One region of the Enterococcus sp. LJL99 genome, then DNA from elsewhere that is predicted to be linked to it. Evidence: riboswitches for the same ligand, from Rfam matches in the RefSeq annotation. Region 1 holds a riboswitch; the other holds the start of a gene.

Region 1 (5,786 bases):
ATTCTTTAAATCTATTTACATAAATTTTCTTAACAAACATTACAAATGCAAGATAAGCAAAGACTGTAATTGCTAACCAACCAAAGTAGTTAAGTGGTAGTTCTGCCAAACCTAGATTTTCACCAAAAGCTGTGAATGGTAAAATTGTTCCAACAGCAATCCCAATAGATGTAATTGTCGTCAAAATAAATGATGCACGACTTTGTAAGAATGGGATTTTTGGTGTACGTAGCGTATGAATTACTAATGTTTGAGACCATAGTGACTCAACAAACCAACCTGCATGGAAAATAGCAATAAACATTGCTTGTTGTTCTGGACCTAAATCGTGGTAACCTGCACCCATAATTTGTGGACAAATCACAAAATACATCAATAGATACGTAGTCACATCAAAAACAGAACTTGTTGGTCCAAGCCATTTCATAAACGAACCAATAGAAGTCGCATCCCATTTTTTAGGTGTATCCAAGTAATCAGTATCCATATTATCCCATGGGATTGACATACACGAAATATCATAAATCAAATTCAAGAATAGTAATTGAAGTGGCAACATTGGTAAGAAAGGTAAGAACAGACTTGCAACGACAACTGAGAACATATTCCCAAAATTAGAACTAGCAGTCATTTTGATATATTTCATAATATTACCAAAAGTTGTTCGACCAGATAAAAGACCTCTTTCTAATACCATTAAATCTTTTTCTAATAAAATAACGTCTGCTGATTCTTTGGCAATATCAACTGCAGTATCAACTGAGATACCTACATCGGCTTCTTTCATAGCAGGTGCATCATTGATTCCATCCCCCATAAAGCCAACTGTATGATTATTTTCTCTTAATACTTTAACAATTCTTGTTTTTTGTTGTGGTGTTAATTTCACGAAAATATTATATTTTTCAGTAATTGTTTTCAATTCAACATCATTCATTTTTGCAACTTCACTACCAGAAATCAGTTCTTCGTTTTCTAAACCAACTTGTTTACAAACTGATTTAGTAACTAATGCATTGTCGCCTGTTAATACTTTTACTGATACACCATGTGTTTTCAATGCTTCTAAAGCTGCTTTTGTTGTTTCTTTTGGAGGATCTAAGAATGCAAGATAACCAATTAATACCATTTCGCTTTCATCAGAAACAGAAAACTCGCCATCTACATTTGGGTTTGTTTTTTGAGAAACTGCGATAACACGTAGGCCATCTTCGTTCAATTCTTCGACAGTTTTCAAAATTGTTTTCTTTAAATCAGCTGTTAAAGGACTTACTTGCCCTTGATAATCAACATGGCTAGAAATTTCTAGCATTTCTTCTACGGCACCTTTAGTAATGATTTGCGTTTTACCTTCTTTATTTTGAATAACCACACTCATTCTACGGCGTTGAAAATCAAATGGAATTTCGTCAACTTTGATAAAGTCAGCAGGGTTAATATTCAATTCTTCCCCAGCTGCTTCAATAATTGCCACATCCATTAAGTTTTTCAACCCAGTTTGGTAATAACTATTGAAAAAGGCATGACGTAGTACGCGACTATCTTCTTTACCATCACAATCTAAATGATACTCTAAAATAATTTTATCTTGCGTTAATGTTCCTGTTTTATCGGTACATAAAACATCGATTGCACCAAAATTTTGAATTGCATTTAAGTTTTTGATAATTGTTCCTTTTTTAGCCATAGAAGATGCACCTTTTACAAGGTTTGTTGTAACAATCATTGGCAACATTTCTGGAGTCAATCCGACAGCAACTGACAATCCGAAAAGAAATGCTTCTAACCAATCACCTTTTGTAAAACCATTAATCAAAAATACTGTTGGTGCCATAACTAACATAAAACGAATCAATAACCAAGATGTTTTACTAATCCCAACTTCAAAACTTGTTTGAGGACTCTTATCAGAAACATCATGAGCAATGTGTCCAAATAATGTGTCATCTCCTACAGAAACAACTACACCGACAGCACTTCCGCTGACAACGTTACTTCCCATAAAAACAATATTTTCATAATCCGTTTCTGCATTATGGGTACCCACTTCATAATCTGCTTTTTTCTCAACAGGATAACTTTCACCTGTCATCGCCGCTTGAGATACAAACAAATCTTTTGTTTTTACAAGTCGTGTATCAGCTGGAATCATATCTCCTGCTGATAATTTAATGATATCACCACATGCAATTTCTTCTATTGGGATTTCGACGTCAGCTCCTCTACGAACAACTGTGGCAGTAACTTTTACCATGTTATGCAATTTTTCCGCCGCTTGACTTGAGCGAACAGATTGAATCAAAGTCATTGTTCCGCTTGTGAAAACCATCACTAAAATAATAATTACACCAATCAAATCACGATCTTCTGGAGCAGCAATAACATAATCCGTAATAAAAGATATAATTGCTAAAGTAATTAGTACAATTGTAAATGGTGTAATGTACGCTCTCAAAACTTCAACGATCCAAGGTGTTTTCTTCCCTTTTGAAATGACATTTTCACCAAACTGCTCTTTTGAAAGTTCTGCTTGTTGATTACTTAACCCTTTATGTGATGTTTTAAATGTTTTAAAAATATTATCGACAGAGTTTCTTGCAAAAAACTCGTAAGTTTTACCTTCTTCTTGTTTCATGTAAACTTTTTTTTCCATTTGTTTCGCCTTCTTTCCATAAATCTTTTCCCTAAAAAATAATTAATAGAGTACAGTATTTGACATCCGAATAATGATGACCTATAAACTTCATCTATCATTTGATGGGCTTATGAAAAGAATTTGTTTAGTTAAACGAGCAGTACTATCCCATATTTAGAAACAAATACATAATAATAGTTTGATCCTTTTTTGCTAAATTCATTCTTTTTGATAAGCCCTTTTTCTTCTGACTACTGTCATCCATTTGTTTCCATCCCCTTTAACTACGTTTTATACATGGATAATCGTTCGTGTTTTCACGCGTGTATTTTGTGTCAGTTCTTTTTCAAAACCTTTCAATAGAACCTTCCCATCATAATACGCTTGACCAAATTCTTGATAACCAGCACGTACATAAAATCCCCATGCTTGACTACGACCTAATAAAAATACTTTTTTAAAACGTGTGATTCGTACAACTTCTTCAGCAAATATCAACATTTTTTTACCCACACCTTCACCTTGGTATGCATCATTTACTGCAACCTGCTTGATTTGAGCGCTTTGTTGATCTACTTTTGAAATAATTAAGGTGCCAATTACTTGATCTTCATCCAATGCAACAACATGAATATCGTTTTTTTCTTCAATCGGAATTGTTTGAATCATTTCTTTCCCAGCAGTTGCTTTTAGTAATTTATTTCTTAAAGCAATACCTGCCCAATATTCTTCACTGTTCCATTTTACGATTTTTACCATCAATGTTTTACCATTTTGATTCCTCCGTTCTGTTTTAGTTTGCCATTTGATTTACTTCTAACACTTCGGATAATTGCGATAATTGCGTAATTACTTTGTTAACAGCTAAATGTCCATTTCTTGATCCTTCGATTTCCACAAAGAGTCTAACTTTGTTGCCAGCTAAATCAGTACATGAAAAGCGATGAAAACTCAGATAATAACAATCTAATAACTGAATAATTTCCGTTCTCAAGAGGACTTCATTACTGTTGCTTGTGATTACAGATAGAAAATAAGTTGCGTCACTTACTTCACCATCAGCCTTATTTTGCGAAATCTCATCTAATTTAAAGGAAAGAGTTCTTAATAAGACATTCACTAACGTGATAATCACTGCACAAACTAATCCTTCCACGATGAAATTGGCACCAATCAAACTGCCAATAGCTGCTGAACACCATAAGGTAGCCGCTGTGTTGATTCCTGTCACACTAAAGCCATCTCGAAGAATAACGCCACCAGCCAGAAAACCGATACCACTAACAACTTGAGCGGCAATCCTTGAAGGACTGCTGTCGGATTGAATAAACGTCGATAAAAGTACGAATAAACATGCTCCAAGTGTTACTAATGTCATTGTTCTCATACCAGCTAATTTTTTGCGCCATTGCCTTTCCATCCCGATGATGATTCCCGCAAAAATACTTGCCATTACATTAACTAAAAATAAAAATTCACCTACATCAAATCCCTTCTTGCACTAAAATTAAGAAAATAGCAATAAATCTTTCTAATGAGTTGCTTCATATTTTCCTGAGTCATACAATGCAAGAAATAAAACAATATTTTTAGTTCAATTTTCGCATTTGTCCGATTCTCCTCAAAGTTTGCTTAGAACATACAAAAAACCTTTCGCCAAATACTCAGCGAAAGGTCATAATCTACGATATACGCACACCAAAAAAGCTCAAATGATCTATTCGTTGAGTTTTGGCACTATACAACGTAAAAAGCAGAACTTTTAGCTACCTTATGAAAAGCCTTGTAATCGACAATCCCTGTTCTACCCATTGGCGTCTCTCGACATTTTTGGGCAGTAGCCTATGTTTGTATAGGAGCCTCACCTAACAAATCTATTTAATTTTCTTACATGAGTCACTATACCATCAAAATGACGTTCCTGCAACTCTTTTTTGTAACAAAAGAAATTTTTTTCAAAAAAATGAAAAATCGTCTGAAAAACAAATTACATTTACGTGTTTATTAATCGATTTTTTCTACTGATTTAATCGACATTCCAGGAATTTGCGGTGGAAGAGACATTGTCATAACAGGCATGCCGTTTAATGAAAATTGGACTTTATCTCCTTTTTTCAACTCTTTTTCAGTTAAGCCACTCGCTAATTGATCCTCTGATATATTTAATACAACACCGTCATTTTTCATTGTTTTTTCCATCTCATCTGGATCTTCTACTGCTTCAATATCATTTAAAACTATACGAATTGTTTTATCTTCTCCATCGTTTAGCTCTGCATCCGCTGTTAAGACGCCAGTAAAAATCGATGTTTCACCTTCGTTTACTTTGGCCTTTGTATCCTCTGTACTTGTACTAGATTCAAGTGTTATTTCTGACTGACTAGATTCCGAGTCTTTACTTTTCTTATCGTTCACACCACATGCTCCTATTAAAATAATCGTTGCTGCTAATGCTAAAGCCATTGGTACTTTTTTCATTAAGGTATCCTCCAATAGTTACTTTTTTTAGGACATGTCTGAAAATCAATCATAGGAAAAATACTTTGTTAACTCCCAAAACCAAACAAATGGCACAATCATTTCCAGATGCTCTCTAGCCAAAGTAAAAATATCTTCTGTTTCATTATTTACCTTCTAACAACATCTTACACTACTTTTCTAACTCAATATAAAATAACAATACACGAAGATTCTTAATAATAGGTTAATTTATCTTTAAAAATTAATTTAATTTTTCTTTTTCATCCGACTTAAAAAGGAATTGAGACGAAATATATAGCACTACTTCAATCAATTCCTTCTCTTAGTTCAACGATCTGTTCGTTCATTTAATCTCTTACTAAACATTTTCAGATCGTTGGACCATTTCGACGATCATTTCCACTCATCATAATTTCTTTTGATAAATAACGGATACGTTCCATAATCCTTCTTGCTTTAAGTGGCTCTTGTTCCCCTCTTTGAGTTACCGCTAAATGTTTTTCTAACTCTTTTAAATTTAAATTGGAAGAAAAGAACGTAGGTAACTGTTCTTGCATACGATACTGCAAAATAACACTTAAAACATCGTCTCGAATCCAAGAAGTCATAGATTCAGCTCCAAGATCATCAATCATCAAAATCGGTGATTTTTTTACTGCATCTAGTTTTT
Region 2 (5,786 bases), on a different contig from region 1:
ATAAAGGATGGAAAGCTTATGTGGATGGTAAAAAAGTACCTACAAAATCATTTAAAGATGCTTTTGTTAGTTTCCAAGTTCCTGCTGGCGAACATAAAATCAAACTCGTCTATTTACCAGAAGGATTTACGCTTGGTGCTATCTTGTTCTTTGTTTGTACATCACTATTTATCGTTTATATAAAATTTACAAATAAACCTAAACTAACTATTGTAACTAAAAAAAGACGTAAAAGAAGAGCTGCTTAAAAAGCACTTAGATTAAAAAAGCTAGCCACTGAAGTCATTTCTCTCAGAAAAATCTTCCTTGGCTAGCTTTTTATTTTTTATAAATTCGAATTATTGGTTTTCTCCTTTTTTCAAGAAATCACTGATTGCCTTCGCATTGATTTGTTCATCAATTTCCAGCACACTTCCAGATGGGGTGTAGTCATTGAAATCCCAGCTACCTTCTACAGGAACTGATAGAGATTCTAATGGTTTTACGCCACCTGTAACAAAGTCCTTAGCTAAATCAATAATCAAACTAGTTGGGATATTAGTATCTAAATAGCCCACTGCTTCTCCAGCAACTTTTGGCAATTGTAAAATAGGAACTAAATCTTTCGCCTGCTCAATCAACGCATTCATAACTTGCTGTTGTCTTCTGACACGACCAAAGTCACTTTCTTCATCTTTTCTAAAACGAGCGTATTGTAGTAGACTGTTTCCATCCAGACGCTGTTCGCCTTTTTTCAAGTCCACGCCATCTAAATTAATATCTTTTTCAACATCGATCTTAACACCATCTGGATAAAGATCATCAATCAACGTTTTAAAGTTATCAAAATCAATTACTACATAATAATTAATCGGTAAATCAAAACTTTCATTTAATACTTCTTTTGTTAATTGTGCACCGCCATATGCATAGGCTGCATTAATTTTATCCAAACCCTCGCCAGGAATATTTACATACGAATCACGCATAATAGAAATCAGTTTCGGTTGTTTTGTTTTTGAATTATAGTGAGCCACCATTAACGCATCTGAGCGCCCTTGGTCTCCATCATCGTAGCGAGCATCATTCCCCACAATCATTACCGTGATTTCGTGATCTTGCTTTTGTTCATCACCAGTGAAATTGGTGTTTGTTGACGGTGTTTTTAAGCTTTCTGCTTTTTGCTTTCCTTCATAAAATGAATAGACCGCATAGCTCCCTACGGCTGAAAGGATAAGCAAAATTAAGAGAATAACACAAATTAGTATTTTAACTGATTTTTTCATAATAACTTCCTTCTCGATTATTGATTTACAATCATTCAGGTATGTTTGTAAATCTTTCTACTTTTTTAGAAATATAACATCTATTTTTTGCTTTATTTTTTTAAAATCGCTTTTTTGACTATTTTAATATAACGAGTTTATAATTTTAAGTCAAATAATAGCAGTTGTTACTTATTTATTACTATACCTTATTAATAAACAAAGAAATCGGCGTTCCACTTGAATTTGTTACCATTTTCTACAACTAGCAGCGCAAAAAACTATTTCATACATAGAAAAAAACAAGAACAATTTAATTATTTCTTTAGATTTTTATTTCTTTTAGGAAGTGCTGGATTTCAAAAAAGAGCCTCAAACAAAACTAAAAATTAGTCTTGCTCAAAACTCTACATCCGAAAAAAGAGCGTGCGTTCAAGTTGGACAACTAAGCTCAACTAACTTCTTTCTTCTATTGCCTTAAAGGGAATCTTGTTTTGAATTATACATGGAAAGCACTAAGCCTATCGCAATAAAATTCGTTAAATAGGCTGTTCCTCCCTGACTTAAAAACGGTAAAGGAATTCCTGTTAATGGTAATAGACCAATGTTAGAGCCAATATTTTCAATAATATGAAATAGAAAATACATAATAATCCCTGTCGTGATATAGGCATAAAATTCTCTTTTAGAATTTAAGGTACTGATTAACATTTGATAAATCAGGTAGAAGAATAACAGTAACAATAAACAAGCACCTAAAAATCCAAAGGCTTCTGCAATCACGGTAAAAACCATATCTGATTCACGAACGGGTACATAAACCTGTAAATTGTTGATTCCTTTACCCGTCATTTCGCCAGATCCAATCGCAATTAATCCACGCGCCTGTTGATAGGAAATGGAATCTGCATACTCAAAAGGATTGAGCCAAGCATGGATTCGATTAAATTGATACGGTTGGAAATGAAGCATAGTCAAAAACTTTTGCCCAGCTTCTGTTAACACTAATAAAATCGTTGTAATTCCTAAAGAAGCTAAAACTGTTCCACTCACAGCTAAAATTTTCCAAGAACAACCTGAAACAAGTACCATACCAATAAAAATCGAGATAAACACCAAACTGGTCCCAAAATCTTTTTGATAAGCCATTAAAGCAAAAATCGGTAAACTGTATAATGTCATTTCACCTAAAAGCCAAAAATCATCTTTTAAAGTGCCCGTTTTGGGTCGGTTATTTCTTTTAGTGATTACATAAGCTAACATCAAAATATACCCGATTTTCATAAACTCAGAAGGCTGAAACGAAATCGGACCTAAACGAATCCAACGCTTTGTACTTGTCGCTGTCGCCATAACTGGATCATAAAATTTAACTAATAGACTCATTAGAAACAACGACCCGCCATAAACAAAAGGTGTTAGTTTCCACAAGTATTCTATCGGTAAAAACATCATCACAAACATCGCAATAAAACCTAAAATCGTCCAATAAAGTTGTTTTCTCAAGAGAGGCATGACATTTGTGATACTTGGATCAGCATGAAACGCGCCATATTGAGCAAGAAATCCCACCAAAATCAACAAAAGAACAGGTAATAATAACCCATAGTTGATTGGCTCTCTATCTGTTGTTAATTTATTCATTCTGCAGGCCCCTTTCCTAAAATCCATGCATCTCTCATTTCTGTTGCTCGTGCATTCATCGCAAGACCTAACACAATACTGAGAATGATCATACTAGAACCGCCATAACTGATAAAAGGAAAGGTCACACCTGTCATCGGAATATATCCAAGCAAACTGCCCACATTCACGGCTACCTGTAATAATAAGATGGTTCCACAACCAACGTAAAGAAACATATGATAAAGTACTTTCGATTTCACTGCTAGTTGATACATTCGTGCAACTAAAAAGAAGACCAATAACAATAAAATAAGACAGACTACTAACCCTAGTTCCTCAATACAAATAGCAAAAATGAAATCCGTATCCGCAGCTGGTAAATAGCCTTTTTTTTGAATACTATTTCCTAGTCCTAAACCCCAAAAACCACCATTATGCATCGCATAGTAAGCATTAGAAGTTTGAAATCCTAAGCCATTTGGATCCGCAAAAGGATTTTGCATCACTTTAAAACGGCTGACTAAATAACTAAATTTATCCGGAAGCCAGCTAGTTGGTATAGATAAAATAATCCATGTAGCTAATTCTTTAATTGTTACAATCGCACCGAAAGTTAAAATTGTAAACCAAGGAGAAAGACCATTCGCTAAAAACATAATCACAACTAAAAATGCAACCATCGCTCCCCCTGCTACATTTGGCTGTAAGACAACTAAACCAATCAACAAAATCGAAACCCAAATTGGTTTCTTATACTCTTTAAACGAAAACGGCTTTTGTTTATCTTTTGTCGCAAAGTTAGCACTTAAGTAAAGCACCATCACTAATGGAATCAGCTCTGAAGGTTGGAAAGATAAAAAACCAATCCTAATCCAACGTTGTGCGCCACCAGAAGCCGTACCTAAAATCAAAACAAATAGTAAGAGGGTAATTGACACCCCTAGTGCAATTTTTAACAATTTCCTATTACGAAAAACCGCCAAATTCACATGAAATACAACAAACATCGCGACTAAACTAATCATAAAGGAAATTCCTTGTTTCATCGCTTTACTAGAAACACCTACATCATTAATCAATAGTTGATACGTACTAGAACTAAAGACCATCAAAATTCCGACTGTACATAAAATCAAATACGGAATCAACAATGACCAATCTAGAAATCTATATTTAGCTAATTTAGAATTTTTTTTCATTTATTTTCACCATTATTCAAAAGATCATACCTTGCTTGGACTGTCATTTGCCCATCAATCGCCAACATACTACTAAACAATGCTTTACCAAATATTTTACTATCTGTAATTACAGCCGTTCGACTTCCTACAAACGTGCTTCCTACTTCCGCTAATAGGCTTCGGCAAAAAGATTTTACTATATATTTACTCGTACTCATTTTTTCAACTATTTTTGCTAACTGAAAAAAAACTATCGCTTTTTGAATTATTTTTATTTTCATTTTCTTGCTAAATCATCCATTCATATTATTTTCTTGCCTCCAACAAAATAAAAAACCATCCCTAAGAATAGCTTCTATCTCAGCGAAGGTCAATGGATGAAAGTTAAGGAAAAACAGCTTGTGAGTAAACGTTGAAAACCAAATAACTATCTCCAAAAATCTTATTCAGATTTAAGATAGTCTTGCATTATTTTCAAAAATGGTTGCTGTCAGATTATTTATATCATATATTTTCATAAAACAATCGATTTAAATAATCGGTCTCAAGCTACTCAACCTCTAAGTCTTAACTATAGATAAGAAAAAGTAGTTTTCCAAAAAACAAGTAAAATCAACTTTTTTGATTTTCCCGATTTTCAAAAGGAAAGTACTCTTGTCCCATCCTCTCATTCTCTTCGTGGAGTTTTAGCACTATGCAACGTAAAAAGTCTTGCTTTTAGCTACTTTGAGAAAAGCCTTAATTCGACAGTTCTTGTCCTACCCATGCCAGTCTTTCGACATTTCTGAGCAGTAGCCTTTGTTTGCATAGAAGCCTCACCTAACAAGTAATCGTGTTATTCTAAATATAGCTATTTTATAAATTGAAGTCAATTAGATTCAAAAAAAGATTCGTTTAAAAAAGAGGTTCATTCGCTTAAAGTTATCTGGCTCTTCAATTTCAAATCCTTGTCACAACAACCTTTATTAAGATTCTCATTAATAGAACGAGCGTTATACAGAATGATTTGATTATAAGCTAAATTTAACTCTTTCTTTAGTATTTATGCAATAGAGACAAGTTAAATAAAAAATAGCTTGCCTCTACCTCTCTATCAGTCTACTATATTCAGTTTTTAGTGTCCATCACATCTACTAAAAAGAAGCAGTTATTATGCTAAAGCATGACTAAAATCCTCAACTACGGTTAACTTATTCATCATTATTCATCACATCTTCAACTAAGAAGACTTTCTTCTTTCTACCTCGTTCAATCAATAGAAGCAACTGAATAAACGTAAACAATGCATTGCTTTGTTTCGGATACGCACAATAACGAGAAGCCCAATTAGTAACATATTGCTCTTTGGCTTTTCTTCTATCTTGAAATTCATAAATATGATACCCATAATTATAGAGAACATTAATCAATCGCTCTTCAAAAAAAGAATATTTTGTCTCACCAACATTCGCTAGTGGCGCAACACCCAAGTCAACCATTGGATAACCAAGCTGTTTAAACGTATCGATAAAATGTGTCAATAAAAAATCAGTAGTTTCGGCTGGTGCTTCATCACAATATCGTAGTAAATCATACGCAACTCTTTTTTCCGTTTGAATCTTCTTTTCAGTAATAAACCCAACAATTTCTCGTTGTTTATTGCGCATCAGACCAACAGCTGCTAAATCCAAATAGGTACGATCAAATCGACCTGAAATAAAATTTTTCTCTTTGTTTATACCCAGCCACTCATCCG

What was found. Region 1 has a riboswitch for magnesium ahead of ACYSNW_RS17815 (MgtC/SapB family protein). Riboswitches for the same ligand answer to the same signal wherever they lie in the genome.
Region 2: it holds a riboswitch for magnesium, as region 1 does, so the genes downstream of both, ACYSNW_RS09275 (hypothetical protein) here and ACYSNW_RS17815 (MgtC/SapB family protein) in region 1, are expected to answer to the same signal.

The regions. Positions count from the first base shown of each region.
Region 1 is NZ_JBTXLT010000021.1:22,614-28,399, reverse strand. Features, by position in the region: gene mgtA (magnesium-translocating P-type ATPase) at 1-2,653, opposite strand, end outside; gene ACYSNW_RS17820 (GNAT family N-acetyltransferase) at 2,927-3,394, opposite strand; gene ACYSNW_RS17815 (MgtC/SapB family protein) at 3,429-4,088, opposite strand; M-box (ykoK) riboswitch at 4,345-4,515, opposite strand; gene ACYSNW_RS17810 (hypothetical protein) at 4,640-5,113, opposite strand; gene dnaI (primosomal protein DnaI) at 5,485-5,786, opposite strand, start outside.
Region 2 is NZ_JBTXLT010000005.1:106,369-112,154, reverse strand. Features, by position in the region: gene ACYSNW_RS09295 (YfhO family protein) at 1-248, shown strand, start outside; gene ACYSNW_RS09290 (LCP family protein) at 339-1,265, opposite strand; gene ACYSNW_RS09285 (FtsW/RodA/SpoVE family cell cycle protein) at 1,722-2,888, opposite strand; gene ACYSNW_RS09280 (FtsW/RodA/SpoVE family cell cycle protein) at 2,885-4,069, opposite strand; gene ACYSNW_RS09275 (hypothetical protein) at 4,066-4,332, opposite strand; M-box (ykoK) riboswitch at 4,717-4,885, opposite strand; gene mprF (bifunctional lysylphosphatidylglycerol flippase/synthetase MprF) at 5,242-5,786, opposite strand, start outside.